Regions from separate parts of the Mesorhizobium sp. B2-1-3 genome, predicted to be linked through region 4. Evidence: predicted binding sites of a transcription regulator. Region 4 holds the regulator's gene; each other region holds the start of a gene.
The links. Region 4 encodes PhoB, which activates phosphate uptake and scavenging genes when phosphate is short. Its sites were predicted from a motif close to TGTCATNNANCTGTCAT; they were not measured.
Positions count from the first base shown of each region.

Region 1: a site for PhoB is predicted at 2,983-2,999, ahead of FJ973_RS21740 (ceramide glucosyltransferase). Genes of this name have one in related genera too.
Region 2: a site for PhoB is predicted at 1,372-1,388, ahead of FJ973_RS10890 (LTA synthase family protein). Genes of this name have one in related genera too.
Region 3: a site for PhoB is predicted at 2,531-2,547, ahead of phnF (phosphonate metabolism transcriptional regulator PhnF). Genes of this name have one in related genera too.

Region 1 is NZ_VFWL01000014.1:83,586-87,985, forward strand. It holds gene FJ973_RS21720 (aspartate aminotransferase family protein) at 1-266, shown strand, start outside; gene argF (ornithine carbamoyltransferase) at 282-1,193, shown strand; gene FJ973_RS21730 (Hsp33 family molecular chaperone) at 1,317-2,348, shown strand; gene apaG (Co2+/Mg2+ efflux protein ApaG) at 2,483-2,875, opposite strand; gene FJ973_RS21740 (ceramide glucosyltransferase) at 3,107-4,258, shown strand.
Region 2 is NZ_VFWL01000005.1:32,839-37,238, reverse strand. It holds gene FJ973_RS10890 (LTA synthase family protein) at 1-1,333, opposite strand, end outside; gene fabD (ACP S-malonyltransferase) at 1,610-2,551, shown strand; gene fabG (3-oxoacyl-[acyl-carrier-protein] reductase) at 2,684-3,421, shown strand; gene FJ973_RS10875 (acyl carrier protein) at 3,691-3,927, shown strand; gene fabF (beta-ketoacyl-ACP synthase II) at 3,962-4,400, shown strand, end outside.
Region 3 is NZ_VFWL01000020.1:55,154-59,553, reverse strand. It holds gene FJ973_RS26115 (ABC transporter permease) at 1-554, shown strand, start outside; gene FJ973_RS26110 (zinc-binding alcohol dehydrogenase family protein) at 616-1,635, shown strand; gene phnF (phosphonate metabolism transcriptional regulator PhnF) at 1,759-2,508, opposite strand; gene phnG (phosphonate C-P lyase system protein PhnG) at 2,625-3,086, shown strand; gene phnH (phosphonate C-P lyase system protein PhnH) at 3,086-3,697, shown strand; gene FJ973_RS26090 (carbon-phosphorus lyase complex subunit PhnI) at 3,700-4,400, shown strand, end outside.
Region 4 is NZ_VFWL01000021.1:30,729-35,128, forward strand. It holds gene phoU (phosphate signaling complex protein PhoU) at 1-489, shown strand, start outside; gene phoB (phosphate regulon transcriptional regulator PhoB) at 509-1,198, shown strand; gene FJ973_RS26645 (ROK family protein) at 1,206-2,447, opposite strand; gene xylF (D-xylose ABC transporter substrate-binding protein) at 2,707-3,747, shown strand; gene FJ973_RS26655 (sugar ABC transporter permease) at 3,890-4,400, shown strand, end outside.

The DNA.
Region 1 (4,400 bases), on a different contig from region 4:
CAGGGGTGGCCGACGAATTCCCCGAGGTCATCGAGGACATCAGGGGCACGGGGCTGATGCTGGGCCTCAAATGCGCCATGCCCAACGGCAAGGTGAACATGGCGCTGCGCGACCAGCATCTGCTCGCGGTTCCGGCCGGCGACAACGTCATTCGCCTGCTGCCGCCGCTCACCGTCACGGACAGCGAGATCCATGAAGCGCTGGAGCGCATTCGCGCCGGCGCCAAGGCCCTGTCCGAGGCAATTGCCGCTGAAGCCGCGAAGTAAATTCGAAAGCTCCTGATGTCACTTCGTCATTTCACCGACCTCTCCGCCGTTTCCGAAGGCGACCTGCGCTCCATGCTGACCGACGCAATGGAGCGCAAGGCGCGCCTCAAGGCGGGCGAGCGCTCGAAACCGCTCGAAGGCAAGGTGCTGGCGATGATCTTCGACAAGCCGTCGACGCGCACGCGTGTCTCCTTCGATGTCGGCATGCGTCAGCTTGGCGGCGAGACCATCATGCTGACCGGCACCGAGATGCAGCTCGGCCGCTCCGAGACCATCGCCGACACAGCCAAGGTTCTGTCGCGCTATGTCGACGCCATCATGATCCGCACCACCTCGCATGAGCGGCTGCTGGAACTGACCGAGAATGCGACCATCCCGGTGATCAACGGGCTCACCGACGATACCCATCCTTGCCAGCTGATGGCCGACATCATGACCTTCGAGGAGCATCGCGGTCCGGTCGCCGGCAAGACCATCGCCTGGACCGGCGACGGCAACAACGTGCTGCATTCGCTGCTGGAAGCCTCGGCGCGGTTCCGCTTCAACCTCAACGTCGCGGTGCCCGAAGGCAGCGAGCCGGCGCAGAAGCATGTCGACTGGTCAAAGGCGCATGGCGGCAAGCTCTCCTTTACCCGCTCGCCAGAGGAAGCCGTCGACCAGGCCGACTGCGTCGTCACCGACTGCTGGGTGTCGATGGGCCAGGAGCACCGTGCCCGCGGCCACAATGTGTTTTCGCCCTACCAGGTCAACGCCAAGCTGATGGCCAAGGCAAAGCCCGACGCGCTGTTCATGCACTGCCTACCGGCGCATCGCGGCGAGGAAGTGACCGACGAGGTCATCGACGGTCCACATTCGGTGGTCTTCGACGAGGCCGAGAACCGGCTCCACGCCCAGAAGGCCGTGCTTGCCTGGTGTCTTGGGGCCTGAAGTGGACTTGAAGTGTCTTGGCGCTTGACGTGCCGGGGAACTTGATCTCCGGAGGCGCGATGCCTATCTGCGCGGCATCACGCAAATCAAGCGCGTTTAGACGCATGCTCCCCAAAGGGCGGCATGGCCGCGCCCTGGAGCTTTGTCATGCTGGAAACCCATCAAGTGGCTGAACATCACCCCAAACTCGGCGAATTCGGTTACGCCGGCGATGATCACGTCGTGCCCTTCGAGGTCGGCCCGCTCGATGTGCGCGGCCGCACCGTGCAGCTTGGACCGATGCTCGACGCGATCCTTGGCCGCCATGATTATCCCGAGCCGGTCGCCCGGTTGCTGGCGGAAGCCTGTGTGCTGACGGTGCTGCTAGGCACCTCGCTCAAGTTCGAGGGCAAGTTCATCCTGCAGACCCGCACCGACGGCCCTGTCGACATGCTGGTCGCGGATTTTTCCACGCCCTCGGCGCTGCGCGCCTATGCGCGCTTCGATGCCGACCGGCTGGAGGCGCTGATTGCGGCCGGCGAGACCTCGCAGCAAACGCTGCTCGGCAATGGTGTGCTGGCGCTGACCATCGACCAAGGTGCTCACACGCAGCGCTACCAAGGCATCGTCCAGCTCGACGGCGAGACCCTGGAAGAGGCCGCGCGCACCTATTTCCGCCAGTCGGAGCAGATCCCGACCGATCTCCGGCTTTCCGTCGCCAAGCTTTTGACGCCCGGCCCCGGCGGCGCGCGCGAGCAGTGGCGGGCAGGCGGCATCCTGGCGCAGTTCCTGCCGCAGGCCTCCGAGCGCATGCGCGTTCCTGACCTGCCCGGCGGGGATGGCGATCCGCGCGAGGAGATCCACGATCCCACAGACAATTCCTGGCAGGAATTGCTGGCGCTGCTCGGCACCATCGAGCCGACCGAACTGATCGATCCGACCATCGGCGCAGAGCGGCTGCTCTATCGTCTGTTCCACGAGCATGGCGTGCGCGTCTTCGGCGGCGTTCCCGTCGCCGATCAGTGCTCATGCTCCCGCGACAAGATCCGCGGCATCCTCGAGGGCTTCTCCGCGCAGGAGATCAAGGACAGCACCGAGGACGGTGGGATCCACGTCGCCTGCGAGTTCTGCTCGACGCAATATGACTTCGACCCGGCGGAATTTACGACCCAGTAGGGTTCCACCTTCTCTCCGTTCTACGGGGAGAAGGTGCCCGAAGGGCGGACGAGGGGCGGCGCTGCCCCTCATTGTCCTGCCGGACATTTCTCGCCGTATAGGACGGGGCGACGCTGTCGCCGATTTCGCCTGGTCTAATTCACCGTCCGCCTTGTCCCCGGCAGGTCGAGTGAGAAGGCGGGGATGGCGATGTCGAATGTCTCGCCCCGCTCGTTGCGCATGGTGTAGTGGCCGACCATGATCCCCGACGGGGTCGAGAGCGGACAGCCCGACGTGTATTGATAGCTGTCGCCGGGATTGAGTTCGGGCTGATCGCCGACCACGCCGGCGCCTCGCACTTCCTCGACCCGGCCGGCGCCGTCGGTTATGTGCCAATAGCGCGACAACAGCTGCACGAATTCGTCGGACTGGTTGTCGATCGTTATCTGGTAGCCCCAGACATAGCGGTTTTCCGAAGGATCCGAGCGGTCCTCGAGATAGAACGGCCTGACCTGCACTTCGATGTTGCGCGTGACGGCGCGGTACATGAGCGGCTCCAAAACAAATCCGGTGTGGAACATTCGGCGCTCTTTGCGGTTCGATCAACCGTGCGCGTCCGAGTTGCTGTCCCTGAAGGGCAGGTGCCGACAAACAATGTCATTTGAGTGACACATGACAGTGATGGTGTGCACCAGCAATGCCGGGCGACTCGGGCGCTCTGTCGAACTGTCGAAAACGGCCGCCAAGCGGGCCGGTTTTTCTGGAGTGACCGGATATCGATGGAACTCGCTCTCATAACCGGCTCGCTTTCGATCGCTCTCATCGCCTCAAATCTCGCCAGCATCCTGCTCGCCTGCTCGCGCCTGAAACGGCGCGCCGCCATCGCGCCGCCGGCCGGCAAGCCGCTGCCTGTGTCGATCGTCATCCCGGCGCGCGGCGTCGAGCCGTTTACCCATGAGACGCTTGAGCGCGCTTTCTCGCTCGACTGGCCGCGCTACGAACTGATCTTTTGTGTCGCCCATGCCGACGACCCCGCGGTCAAGCCGATCCGCGCCGCGATCGCCCGCTTTCCAGCCGTGCCGGCCCGCCTGCTCACCGGCGACGACCGCGTCAGCGCCAACCCGAAACTGAACAACTGCGTCAAGGGCTGGGAGGCAGCGCGCCACGACTGGGTCATTCTCGCCGATTCCAACGTGCTGATGCCGAAAGACTACGTCCAGCACCTGATGGCGGCATGGCGGCGGGACACCGGCCTGGTTTGCTCGACGCCGATCGGTTCGCGGCCCGACGGCTTCTGGGCAGAAGTCGAATGCGCTTTCCTCAACACGCTGCAGGCGCGCTGGCAATATGCCGGCGAGGCGCTTGGCCTCGGCTTTGCCCAGGGCAAGAGCATGTTGTGGAACAAGCAGATGCTCGACGCCAATGGTGGCATCCGTGCGCTCGCCGCCGAGATCGCGGAGGATGCCGCGTCGACCAAACTGGTCAACAGGCTCGGCCTGCGCGTCAATCTCGTCGCTTCGCCCTTCGAGCAGCCGCTCGGGCAGCGCATGCCGGGCGAGATCTGGTCGCGCCAGGCCCGCTGGGCGCGCCTGCGCCGCGTCACCTTTCCGCTCTTCTTCGCGCCCGAGATCCTGACCGGCGTGGCGGCTCCGCTCGTGCTGGCGCTGATCGCCGCGGCCAGCGCCGGCGTCAGCCTGCCCATGACAGCGCTTTGCGTGCTGGCGCTCGCCTACCTGCCGGAATGCATGCTCGCCTCGGCAAAGGGCTGGTATCTGTCGCCGCGCATCGTCACCGCGATGATCGCACGCGACCTGATGTTGCCGGCGATCTGGATGCGCGGTTGGCTGGGCGGGGCCGTCGACTGGCGCGGCAACGCCATGACCATCGGCACCAAGGCGGCCGAGCTCGAAGAGACGCCCTCCCGCGCTTGATGTCGGCGGTTCAGCTTGATGTCGAGGAAGGTTATCGTATATACAAAAATTGTTGAACTTGGCTCTATTTTTGTGTATACAATAACCTATGGAGCGCCCCGACGGCGATGCTGTTCGAGTGGGATGAAACAAGGCAAAGACA
Region 2 (4,400 bases), on a different contig from region 4:
GGGTCGGGTTGTAGTAGCGGTTCGGCTCGTAAGGGCCGTGGTTCTGCAGGCTGACGGCAAAGAAGAACACCGGGGCATCGCTGGCATCGGCCTCGCTGATGATCTCGTCCGTCATCGCCGCGTCGGATGCCAGCGGCCCGCGCTTTTGCATCGGCGGCAGCGTCTCTTCCGATCTGAAGTCGTCGAAGCCGAAATCGGCATAGACCGCGCCGCGGTTCCAGAACCAGTTGGTGCCCGGATGGATGGCGCGCGCCCTGTAGCCCTCCCTCTTCAGGAAGGTCGCCAGCGATGGCGTCGGCGTGCGCACATATTGCTGGTAGGGGATGCTGCCGGCCGGCAGGAAGGCGTTGGAGAAGCCGGTCAGTGCCTCGAACTCGATATTGGCGGTCATGCCGCCGAATTCGGGTGAGAACATGGAGCCCGAACGCAGCGCCCGCACATTGGGGATCGGATCGGGCGTGATGGTGACCCCGGGCAGCTTGGTCGGATCCCAGAAGGATTCGCTCATGACGACGATGATGTCGGGCTTTTCCTGGGGCACCGAGGCGGTCACCTGCGGCCTGTCGATGGCCGCGATCGCCTTTTCCGAATAGCCTGGCGGCGCCGAGACATGCGCCATCGGCACGTTGAGCGCGAAGGCGAGCGCAAAGCCGTTGGAGGCGTAATTTTCCTTCTGGTCCCACATAATCGGGATGATCTGCAGCCGGTCCCGGGTCCAGGAGAAGGTGGCATAGTCCATGATCGAGACGAAGAAGGCGAGCAGCGGCACCGCCAGCGTCAGCCGGGCGAGACGGCCCTTGCGGCTGAGTATGGGCACCTTTCGACGCCAGACCCGCCAGCCATAGATGAGCAGCGACAGGCCGGCGACAATGCCGACAATCATGGCAAGGGCAGTCATCGGGCGGTCACGCACCAGAAGCGGCAGAAGCGCCACGATCTGGCGGGAGTAGAGGAAATCGGTCGGGTAGAGGGGATCGCCGAGATAATGCGATTTCTGGTGACCGATGAAAGCCAGCGAGAGCGTCAGCGGCGCGACGATCATCAGGCTTTGATAGCTGCGGCCGAAAACGGCATCGAGGCCGACCAGAACCAGTGCGAACACCACGATCGTGGTCCAGCCCGGCTTGAGCGGCTGCAGGAAGAAGGAAACCGTGCCGGCGAAGTCGCCGCGCACGATCAATTCGATGGCGAACACCAGGACGGCCGCGATCAGCAGGCTGGTCAGCCCATAGCGTATGGTCGGCCACTTCCGTCCCGGCAGGTAGCCGGTGGAAGGATCGTCTTCCAGAAACTGTGGCGCGGCTTTGCCTGCGCCTTTCGAAATCCTAGCCACTTTAACTTCCCCACCCAGCGACAGACCCGTCACTCGATTGTCATGGAATTGTCACGCAAAGCTAGCGCCTGTGGCGGAAATAAGAAGAGCCAGCAAACGATTCGTGAGCGGTTTTCATCAGGAGTGATCGCCAAAAAGCCTTTTGGAACAGGCACTCGGCCGGCAAAGCTGCCAAGGGGCCGGGTCGAACCGGGCTTGACTTGGCAGGCCGCGTTGCGTCACAGGCAGGAAAATTCGTGTATCAGGCAAGCAGAACCGAGCTTTGGGAGCCCACACATGGCCGTTGCATTCACCTTTCCGGGACAAGGCAGCCAGGCTGTCGGCATGGGCAAGGACCTCGCCGATGCCTTCCCCGAGGCGCGTAGGGTTTTTAGCGAAGTCGACGACGCGCTCGGCGAAAACCTGTCGAAGCTGATCTGGGAAGGGCCGGAAGAGACGCTGACGCTCACCGCCAACGCGCAGCCGGCGCTGATGGCCGTATCGCTGGCCGCGATCAGGGCCTTGGAAGCGCGCGGCTTCTCGCTGAAGGACAAGATTACCTACGTCGCCGGCCATTCGCTGGGCGAATATTCGGCGCTTGCCGCCGCCGGCTTCGTCTCGGTTGCCGATGCCGCCAGGCTGCTGCGCATCCGCGGCAATGCCATGCAAGCGGCGGTGCCCGCCGGCGAAGGCGCCATGGCGGCGATCATCGGACTGGAGCAGGCCGATGTCGAAGCCGCCTGCGCCGAGGCTGCCAAAGGATCGGTCTGCCAGATCGCCAACGACAATGGCGGTGGCCAGCTGGTGATTTCCGGCGCCAAGGCAGCGGTCGAACTGGCTGCCAAGCTGTGCACGGAAAAAGGCGCCAAGCGAGCGCTGATGCTGCAGGTCTCCGCGCCCTTCCATTCGGCGCTGATGGCGCCCGCCGCCGAGATCATGCGCGAGGCGCTGGCCGGGGTAACCAAGAACGCGCCTGTCGTGCCGCTCGTCTCCAATGTCACGGTCACTCCGACCAGCGATCCCGAAATCATTGCGCGCCGTCTGTTCGAACAGGTGATCGGCCGCGTGCGCTGGCGCGAGACGGTGGAGTGGTTCGGCGCGAACGGCGTCACCACGCTCTATGAAGTCGGCGCGGGAAAAGTGCTTTCAGGGCTGGCCCGGCGCATCAACCGCGAAATCGCCACGGCATCGGTCGGTTCCGCGGCCGAGGTCGAAACCGCACTGGCGGCGCTCGGGTGAGGCGCCGCGTGTGAATTTGATGGCGCGGCTTGTATCGCTGAAGATATTCCGTTGGTGATGGCAATCGGATACCCGCGAGACGTATACAGATAAGGTTGCTCGCTGAGCTTCCGAAACCAAAGAGGAAAACACATGTTCGAACTGACCGGCCGCAAGGCACTTGTCACCGGCGCGTCGGGAGGCATCGGTGAGGCGATCGCCAGGGTGCTGCATGCGCAAGGCGCCATCGTCGGCCTGCACGGCACGCGCGTCGAGAGACTGGAGGCGCTGGCCGCCGACCTGGGCGACCGGGTGAAGCTGTTTCCGGCCGACCTGTCGAACCGCGACGAGGTCAAGGCGCTCGGCCAGAAAGCGGAGGCCGATCTCGAGGGCGTCGACATCCTGGTCAACAATGCCGGCATCACCAAGGACGGGCTGTTCGTGCGGATGTCGGACGCCGACTGGGACAGCGTGCTCGAAGTCAATCTGACGGCCGTGTTCAGGCTGACGCGTGAGCTGACCCATCCGATGATGCGCCGTCGCCACGGCCGCATCATCAACATTACCTCGGTGGTCGGCGTCACCGGCAATCCCGGCCAGACCAACTACTGCGCCTCCAAGGCCGGCATGATCGGCTTTTCCAAATCGCTGGCGCAGGAGATCGCCACCCGCAGCATAACCGTCAACTGTGTCGCCCCGGGCTTCATCGAATCGGCGATGACCGACAAGCTCAACGACAAGCAGAAGGAGGCGATCATGGCCGCTATCCCGACGCGCCGCATGGGCACCAGCGCCGAAGTGGCGTCCGCCGTCGCTTATCTTGCCTCCAACGAGGCCGGCTACGTCACCGGCCAAACCATCCATGTGAACGGCGGCATGGCGATGATCTGATCGGGTCGGCCAAAGCATGCATTTCGGGCCGGGCCCGGGCATTCGCGGTGGCTTTGAGACGGCGACAGGCAACGCCTGGGCGGGCTGTGAAAAGCGACCATTTCGGCTTGGACGCCCACGATTTTTCGTGTAATGCGGCCCGCAACCCGGCGGTTCGGGCAAAAACCGGTCTGCGGCCATTGCGTTTCCGGCGGGACCATCTTTCAGCTTGATTAGCGGCATTCCGCCCGCTAACGAAGACAGACAACCAAAAGACGAGGATGCCCCAAATGAGTGACACCGCAGAGCGCGTCAAGAAGATTGTCATCGAGCACCTGGGCGTCGATGCCGACAAGGTGACGGAGCAGGCGAGCTTCATCGATGATCTGGGCGCCGACAGTCTCGACACGGTCGAACTCGTCATGGCGTTTGAAGAAGAATTCGGCGTCGAGATCCCCGATGACGCGGCTGAAACCATCCTGACGGTGGGCGATGCCGTGAAGTACATCGACAAGGCTTCGGCCTGACGCTTTCCGCAGTCATCACCGGGGAGGACCTGCGATGAGGCGTGTCGTCGTCACGGGCCTTGGGTTGCTGTCGCCGTTCGGCATGGGCTTCGAGCACAGCTGGAAGGAACTTCTGACCGGCCGCAGCGCCGCCAAGCGCATCACCGAGTTCGAGGTGGAGGATCTTGCCTGCAAGATCGCCCATGTCGTTCCGCGTGGTGACGGCAGCAACGCCACCTTCAATCCCGAGGCGGTGCTCGAGCCGAAGGAACTGCGCAAGATCGGCGACTTCATCCTGTACGGGATCGCAGCCGCCGACGAGGCACTGAAGGATTCCGGCTGGCAGCCGAAGACCCATGCCGAGCAGTGCGCCACCGGCGTTCTGATCGGTTCGGGCATTGGTGGCATCGAAGGCATCGCCGAGAACGCGATGATCCTGAAGGAGCGCGGCCCGCGCCGCATCAGCCCCTTCTTCATCCCCGGCCAGATCATCA
Region 3 (4,400 bases), on a different contig from region 4:
GCGGCATCGGTCTCCTGATGACCAATGGCAATTCGATATCGATCAACAGCGACGCGTTCCAGGCGTTTTCGCGCGGCTCGCTGCTGGGGATCCCCTATCTGTTCTGGATGGTGATCGTGGTTGCGCTGCCCTCCTACGTCTTCCTGCACCACACGCGATGGGGACGCTATCTCTTCTCCGTCGGCTCGAACGCGGAAGCCGCGCGCCTCTCCGGCGTCAACGTGCCGCGCACGATCTACATGGCCTATGTGCTGTCCGGCCTGTGCGCGGCTTTCGTCGGCGTGCTGCTCGCGTCCCGCATCGGCATCGGCAATCCGACGCAGGGCGACACCTACGAGCTGCAAGCCATCGCCTCGTCGGTGATCGGCGGCACGTCGTTGTTCGGCGCTATCGGTTCGGTGCACGGGCCGCTGATCGGCTCGTTCATCCTCTCCACCATCAACAACGGCGCCAACCTGCTCAACGTCAACACGTTCTGGCAGCGCGTCATCACCGGCATGTTGATCATCGTCATCGTCTACTTCGACGGCCTGCGCCGCCGAGGTGGCAAGTAAAATCGATCGCCGGCCGGGTCGAAAATCGGCCGACGATTCCATGAACCGACTGGATTGAAGCATGAAAGCCGTTGTCTGCCGTTCGCCCGGCGACCTTGTCGTGGAAGACCGTCCCGCGGCTGGCTCGCCGCCTCCCGGCTGGGCGCTGGTGGCGGTCAGCCATGTCGGCATCTGCGGCACCGACTACCACATATTCGAGGGCAAGCATCCCTTCCTCGCCTACCCCCGCATCATGGGCCATGAAGTGTCGGGGACCATCGTCGAGGCGGGCGAAGGCGTTGGTCTTGCCACGGGCGAGCCGGTCATCATCAATCCCTATCTGGCGTGCGGCAAATGCATCGCCTGCCGGCACGGTAAACCCAATTGCTGTGTCCGGATCGAAGTGCTCGGCGTGCATCGCGACGGCGCCATGTGCGAACAGATCCTTATCCCGGAACAAAACCTCTATCCAGCCAACGGCCTGTCGTTGGCCGATGCCGCGGCCGTCGAGTTCCTGGCCATCGGCGCCCATGCGGTGCGGCGCTCGCGTGCCGATCCCGGCGCACGGACGCTCGTCATCGGCGCCGGACCGATCGGGCTCGGCACCGCCATCTTCGCCCGCATCGCCGGGCTCGACGTGACGCTGCTCGACATGAGCAGCGAAAGGCTCGGCTTCGCCGCCAATGAACTCGGCTTCAAGACCCTCGACGGGTCGCGCGGCGCGGCATCCGATCTGGTCAGCGAAGCGACATCAGGCGAAGGCTTCGACGTGGTCTTCGACGCCACTGGGAACACCGGCTCGGTGCGGTCGGCCTTCGCTCATGTCGCGCATGGCGGGACATTGGTGCTGGTCAGCGTCGTCAAGGACGACATCGCCTTTTCCGACCCCGAGTTCCACAAGCGCGAGATGACGCTTGTCGGCAGCCGCAATGCCTTGCGGGCCGACTTTGACCACGTCGCCGCTTCGATCCGCGATGGCGCGGTGCCGCTGGCCAAGCTCGTCACCCACCGCACCACGCTTGCCGACACGCCACGTGACCTCGCCCGCTGGGCGCATGAGAAATCCGGGCTGATCAAGGCCGTGATCGAGGTAGGGGCATAACATGGCAGGCCGTGAACCCGGCCCGAATTGACCACACCCCCGCGCAGGTCGACCCCCAAACGCCAAGCCGCTGACAAGTGCGCGCGACCGGGCTGGTCTGATTCCAGCGTTAGGCCGACACGCCTACAGCGCCGACAGTTTCAGCTCCACCCGCTCCGCCGGGAAGCGCGCCTCGGCGAATTGGATCGGCCGGCCGTCCGGCGTCATGTTGACGGCCACCGTGACCAGCACGATGCCGCCCGGCTGCAGATCGAGGTCGGCAAGGTCGGAAGCATCGGCGTGACGCGCCGACAGCACCGTCGATTGCCTGAGATAATCGTCTATGCCGAAACGCTTGAGCGATGCGGTGATCGACCCGGTCTCGGCCATGGCCACATCGATGCCGGCGAAGCGCCTGGCGTCGAACCAGCCGGAAGCGCGCGACACCGGCTTCCCATCGGCCTCGCCGCGCGTCTCCAGGCGAATCACATCCGATCCCCTGGCAACGCCCAGGGCTTCGGCGACGCGCCGGCTGGCGGGCTCGACCGATGAGGCCAGCAGCACGATATGCCGCTCCGACGCCTGGCCCTGCAAGCCGGTTGAAAATCGCGTGCGCGCGCCGATCGGATAGGACAGCCGCTTGCGCGACAGCACGAAAGTGCCGCGCCCCTGCTCGGCCCGCAGTACCCCGTCTTGCACGAGCGCCGCGATGGCGCTGCGCACCGTGTGACGGTTGACGCCATAGCGCTCGGCCAGCGCCACCTCCGGCGGCAGCGCGGCATTCTCGGCAAAATCGCCGGCAGCGATCGATTGCAGGATTCGGTCGGCGATCTGGCGCCACAACGAGACGCCGCTGCGCCGCTCGATACCGTCAGCCACGTGTTTTCCGTTCACGGTTTCGCCCCTGGCCGGCCCCTGTCACGCACCCGTCATGGACTCGCGTTAGGTAATGGGTATAATTCGTATGGTTGTCTATATCAATAGACAAATTAGAAGCAAGGGTGTTGCTCATGCGAGGACAGGAAGCGCGCGACCAGGCCGAACGCAAGGCGGCCATGGCAACCCTGGCGCAGTCCAGCGGCGACGACATCGTTCGCCTCTGGAACGAATCCGGCCTGCCTGCCGAGGCCGAACTGCTGCGCGGTCCCGAGACCGGCCTGGTTACCATGCGCGGCCGCATCGGCGGCGGCGGCGCGCCGTTCAATGTCGGCGAGGCCACCGTGACCCGCGCCACAGTGCGCCTGCCGTCCGGACAGGTCGGCCATTGCTATGCGCTCGGCCGCGACAAGCAGAAGGCGAAGCTGGCGGCCATCGCCGACGCGCTGTGGCAGGACCCCGCCCACCGAGAGGCGGTCGAAACGGGCCTTCTCGCGCCGCTGCGGGCTGCCTTGACCACGGCACGAGAAAGGCGCCGCGCCGAAACGGCGGCAACGAAGGTGGATTTCTTCACCATGGTTCGCGGAGAAGATTGATGGATATCGCAGCGCAATCGATCGAGGGCGGGTTCGCCGATCCGGTGTTCAACGCCCAGACGGTGTTTCGCGCCGTCATGGACGCAATGGCGCGGCCGGGCAGCGTGCAACCCTTGCCGGCCCTGGCCCGCCCGCCGGCGCCGCTTTCGGCGACATCGGGCGCGGTTGCGCTGGCATTGTGCGACAATGACACGCCGCTCTGGCTCGACCCGGCCCTGCATGCCTCGGCAGCGGTCATGTCCTGGCTCGGCTTTCACAGCGGTGCGCCGCTGGCCAACACCCCGGCCGACGCGCATTTCGCGTTTGTGGCCTCGCCGGCCGAGATGATGGCGCTCGACGGTTTCTCGCAAGGCACGCAGGACTATCCCGACCGCTCGACCACATTGATCCTGCAGGTAGGCGATCTCACGTCAGGCACGCCGCTGCTGCTCGAAGGTCCTGGCATCGAGAAGACGGCGACGATCGCGCCGGCCCGCATGCCGCGTCATTTCATCGAGCAGTGGAAGCAGAACATCAACCGCTTTCCGCGCGGCGTCGACATCATCCTGGCGGCACATGACAGCCTCGCCTGCCTGCCGCGTACGACACGCATCAAGACGACGGAGGCCTAGCGATGTATGTTGCGGTAAAAGGCGGCGAAGCCGCGATCGCCAACGCCCACAGCCTGCTCGCTGACCGTCGGCGCGGTGACCGCTCGGTACCGGCACTGCGCCTCGACCAGATCGTCGAACAGCTGGCGCTCGGCGTCGACCGGGTGATGAGCGAAGGCTCGCTTTACGATCGCGAACTCGCCGCACTCGCTATCGTGCAGGCGCGCGGCGACATGATCGAGGCGATCTTCCTGGTGCGGGCCTACCGCACCACGCTGCCGCGCTTTGGCTATACAAATGCCATCGACACCGCCACCATGCTGGTCGAACGCCGCGTTTCGGCGACCTACAAGGACCTGCCCGGCGGCCAGTTGCTTGGGCCCACCTTCGACTACACGCACCGGCTGCTCGATCCCGAGCTTGCCGCCGGCGCCGATGTCGCCGCGCCCTTGCGGCGCGAGACGGAAGCGCAGCCAATGCCGCGCGTCTCGGCGATCCTCGCTCGCGATGGGCTGATCGAGCCGGACGGAGACATGCCGCAGGACCATGTCCCCGGCGACATTACCCGCGAGCCGCTGGAGTTCCCGATGGCTCGCGACATCCGCCTGCAGGCGCTGTCGCGCGGCGACGAGGGCTTCCTGCTGGCGCTCGGCTATTCCACGCAGCGCGGCTATGCCCGCAACCATCCCTTCGTCGGCGAGATCCGCATCGGCGAGGTCGAGCT
Region 4 (4,400 bases):
CGGCAGCCCATGGCGGACGATCTGCGCCATGTCGTCGGCTCGATCCGCATGGCGGGCGATCTCGAACGCATCGGCGATCTCGCCAAGAACATCGCCAAGCGCGTCGGCACCGTCGGCCTTGCCGCCACGCCGCGCGACCTGTCGCACTCCATCGACGCCATGGCGCAGCTTGTGCTGATCCAGGTCCAAGGCGTGATCGAGGAGTATGCGGCGCGCGATGCCGCGGCACTTGCCAAGCTGCGCGCCGACGATGAACGCATCGACGTCAAATACACGTCGGTCTTCCGCGAGCTGCTGACCTACATGATGGAGGATCCGCGCAACATCACCGCCTGCACGCATCTTTTGTTCTGCGCCAAGAATCTCGAGCGCATCGGCGATCACGTGACCAACATTGCCGAAAATGCCTATTATGTGCTGACCGGCACGCAATTGCCCGCCAATCGCCCAAAGCAGGACGAGACGGCGATGTCGGCGCCAGCGGCTTGACGGCAGGGGTGACCAGTCGATGATCGCGCCACGCATCATGGTGGTGGAGGACGAGGAGCCGCTGGGTGTGCTGCTCCGTTACAATCTGGAATCGGAGGGTTATCAGGTAGAGGTGGTGACGCGCGGCGACGAAGCCGAGATCCGCTTGCAGGAGAATGTCCCTGACCTTCTTGTGCTCGACTGGATGGTGCCGGCGGTGTCCGGCATCGAGCTCTGCCGCCGTCTCCGCATGCGGCCCGAGACCGAGCGGCTGCCGATCATCATGCTGACGGCGCGCGGCGAGGAAAGCGACCGGGTGCGCGGTCTCTCCACCGGCGCCGACGACTATCTGGTCAAGCCGTTCTCAACGCCGGAATTCATGGCACGCGTCAAGGCGCTGCTGCGCCGCGCCAAGCCCGAAGTTCTGTCCAGCGTGCTCAAGGTCGGCGACATCGTGCTCGACCGTGAATCGCACCGGGTCTACCGCAAGAAAAGCGAGATCCGGCTCGGGCCGACCGAGTTCCGCCTGCTCGAATTCATGATGCGACATCCCGGCCGCGTGTTCTCGCGCAGCCAACTGCTCGACAATGTCTGGGGCGAAACGATCTATATCGACGAGCGCACCGTGGACGTGCATGTCGGCCGGCTGCGCAAGGCGGTCAACAATGGCCGCATGCCTGACGTGATCCGCACCATTCGGGGCGCGGGGTATGCGATTCGCGAAGACTAGGGATATGTCACGCAACGTTCTCGCCCACGCCTGATTTCGCCTGTGCCCCCGGCGCGAAAATCTCCTGGTCGACGAAGGTCAGCGCGCGCATGGCGCAGCCCTCGCGGATCAGTGGCAGTTCGTTCGGCTCGGTGTCGAAGGAAATCGATTTCGAGTGCTGGCCGCCGGCGGTCTGGGCAATGGCCTCGCGCAGAGCCGGCTCGATCAGGTCGAAGGCGGCGGCGCTGACGCCGACCATGGCGACCGGCGCCGGATCGATCAGCGCGAACAGGCTGCCAAGGCCGTAACCCAGCGCCTCGCCGGCCTTGCGGTAGGCTTCGCGCTCCGGCCCGTCCTTTTCGCGCGCCGAGGCCGCCAGGGTGCGCATGTCGGCGTCGCTGACGTCGACGGGCTCGGTGTCCTCGCCAAGCTGCCTCGCGTTGCGCCAGATGGCATAGTTGCCGGCATAGGCCTCGACGCAGCCGCGCCGCCCGCAGCGGCAGAGCGCCCCGCCGGGGCGATGGATCATGTGGCCGAACTCGCCTCCGGATGAATGGGTGCCGGTGAACAGTTCACCCTTCAGCACCAAGCCCATGCCGATGCCGTGCGACAAAAGGATGGCGATGAAGTCGTCGCGGTAGCGCTGGGGATCGCGCCAGCGCAGCGCCACCGCCATCATGTTGCAATCGTTCTCCATGGTGGCGGGAATGCCGAACTCGGCCTCCAGTATGTCGGCGAAGGCGATGTCGGTCTGCGGCGTGATCGGCGACCACAGCATGGTGCGCGCATCCGTGTCGGTGATGCCCTGGATCGCCAGCGCGATACGGGCGATGCTGCCGACGTCGAGGTCGGGATCCTCGAACCGCCGCCTGACGATGGCCACGCATTCGCCGATCAGCGCCTCGCGCGACAGGGTGAGCGTGTCCAGCCGGCGCTGCTCTTCAGATATCACCTGGCCGGCATAGTCGATGACGGCGACGGAGAGAAAATTCAGCGACAGCACCACGGTCATCACCGCCGCGGCTTCAGGGTTGAGGCTGAGGCCGACCTGCGGCCGGCCGCGTTTCAGCGCACCGGCCTCGCTCGGCTTGCTCTGCGCCAGGATGCCTTCGCCAATCAGGTCGGAGGAGATCGCCGATATGGTGGAATGGCTGAGCCCGGTGGTCGCGGCAATCTCGGTGCGCGAGGGCTGCCCGGCACGGCGCACGGCCGCGATCACCATCGCCCGGTTGCGTCGGCGCAAATCGTCGTGGCGGATTCCGACCGACATGTTTCTCGCATCCTCCCCGTCGCCGCGTTCTCTCCCCAGGATCCCGACGACCGTCAAATACTGGCAGAACCGGCCTTGGCTGTCATTATTTATTCCGGAGCTCGAAAAAAATTCACGAGGACATCAAAATACATCAGAATCGACGTTGACAGCGTTCCGACGATGGACCAGTGTTTTTTCGAGGCTCGAAAAAATAGAGCCTTTGTGCCGGCCTACGGGCCTGTTTGGTCGCGCCATACGCGGCGCAGGGAGGATTAAGATGAAGAGATTCACAGCCGCCATCCTGGCGGGTGTCGCCATGTCGCTGACGCTCGCGTCGGTCGCGCAGGCGAAGGACAAGGTCATCGGCGTTTCCTGGTCGAACTTCCAGGAAGAGCGCTGGAAGACCGACGAGGCCGCCATGAAGAAGGCGATCGAAGCCGCCGGCGACAAGTATATTTCCGCCGACGCCCAGTCCAATCCCGGCAAGCAGCTCACCGACGTCGAGAGCCTGATCTCCCAGGGCGCCAATTCGCTGATCATCCTGGCGCAGGACGCCTCCGCCATCGGCCCGGCGGTGCAGAAGGCGCTCGACGAAGGCATTCCGGTCGTCGGCTATGACCGCCTGATCGAGAACAAGGACGTCTTCTATCTGACCTTCGACAACAAGGAAGTCGGCCGCATGCAGGCCCGCGAAGTGTTCAAGGTGAAGCCGGAAGGCAACTACGTCTTCATCAAGGGCTCGGGTGCCGATCCGAATGCCGATTTCCTGTTCTCGGGCTCCATGGAAGTGCTCAAGGACGCCATCGACAGCGGCAAGATCAAGAATGTCGGCGAAGCCTATACGGATGGCTGGCTGCCGGCCAACGCGCAGAAGAACATGGAGCAGTTCCTGACCGCCAACGACAACAAGGTCGACGCGGTGGTCGCGGCCAATGACGGCACTGCCGGCGGCGTCGTCGCGGCGCTGACGGCTCAAGGCCTGGCCGGTACCGTTCCGGTCTCGGGCCAGGACGGCGACCACGCGGCGCTGAACCGCATCGCGCTCGGCACGCAGACCGTGTCGGTGTGGAAGGACGCGCGTGAACTCGGCAAGAATGCCGCCGAGATCGCCTCGCAGCTGGCCGACGGCAAGAAGATGACCGATATCGCCGGCGTCAAGGACTTCACAACGCCCGGTGGGAACACCGTCAAATCGCTGTTCCTGACCCCGGTTGCGATCACCAAGGACAATCTCAACGTCGTCATCGACGCCGGCTGGATCAAGAAAGACGAGGTCTGTGCCGGCGTCGCGGCGGGCAGCGTAGCGGCCTGCAACTGATCTTCCATTTCATGCGATGAACGCCGCGGCTGCCAAGCCGCGGCGTTTTTTCAAGAAGATTTGTTTTTCCGCCCCGGGCGGGTAACTTCTAGGCTGGCTTCCGGCATCCCGCATCGGACGGGCAGGCCGGTGGGAGAAAATCATGACCGATACGACGTCCAACCCGCAGGCCGACACCGCGCGTGCGTCGGAACTCGGCGCCGTCGCCCGGTTCCTTAAGGCGACCGAGATCGACACGCGCATGCTCGGCATGATCGGCGCGCTGCTGCTGATCTGGATCGGGTTGCATGTCTTGTCCAGCCTGCGTCTCGGCGTCAATCCGCTCGATTTCGACAGCCGTACCTTTCTCACGCCGCGCAATCTGTGGAACCTGTCGGTGCAGACCTCGGCCGTCGCCATCATGGCCTGCGGCATGGTGCTGGTCATCGTCATGCGCAATATCGATCTGTCCGTCGGTTCCGCCGAAGGGTTGATCGGCATGGTCATGGGCTTCGCCCAGGTGCATTTCCTAGTGCGCTTCGTCGGGCTTGAGCTTGGCAACCCATGGATCTGGGTGCTGGCGCTGGTCATCGGCCTGGTGCTCGGTCTGTTGATCGGCGCCTTCCAGGGCTTTGTCATCGCCTATCTCGAAGTGCCGGCCTTTATCGTGACGC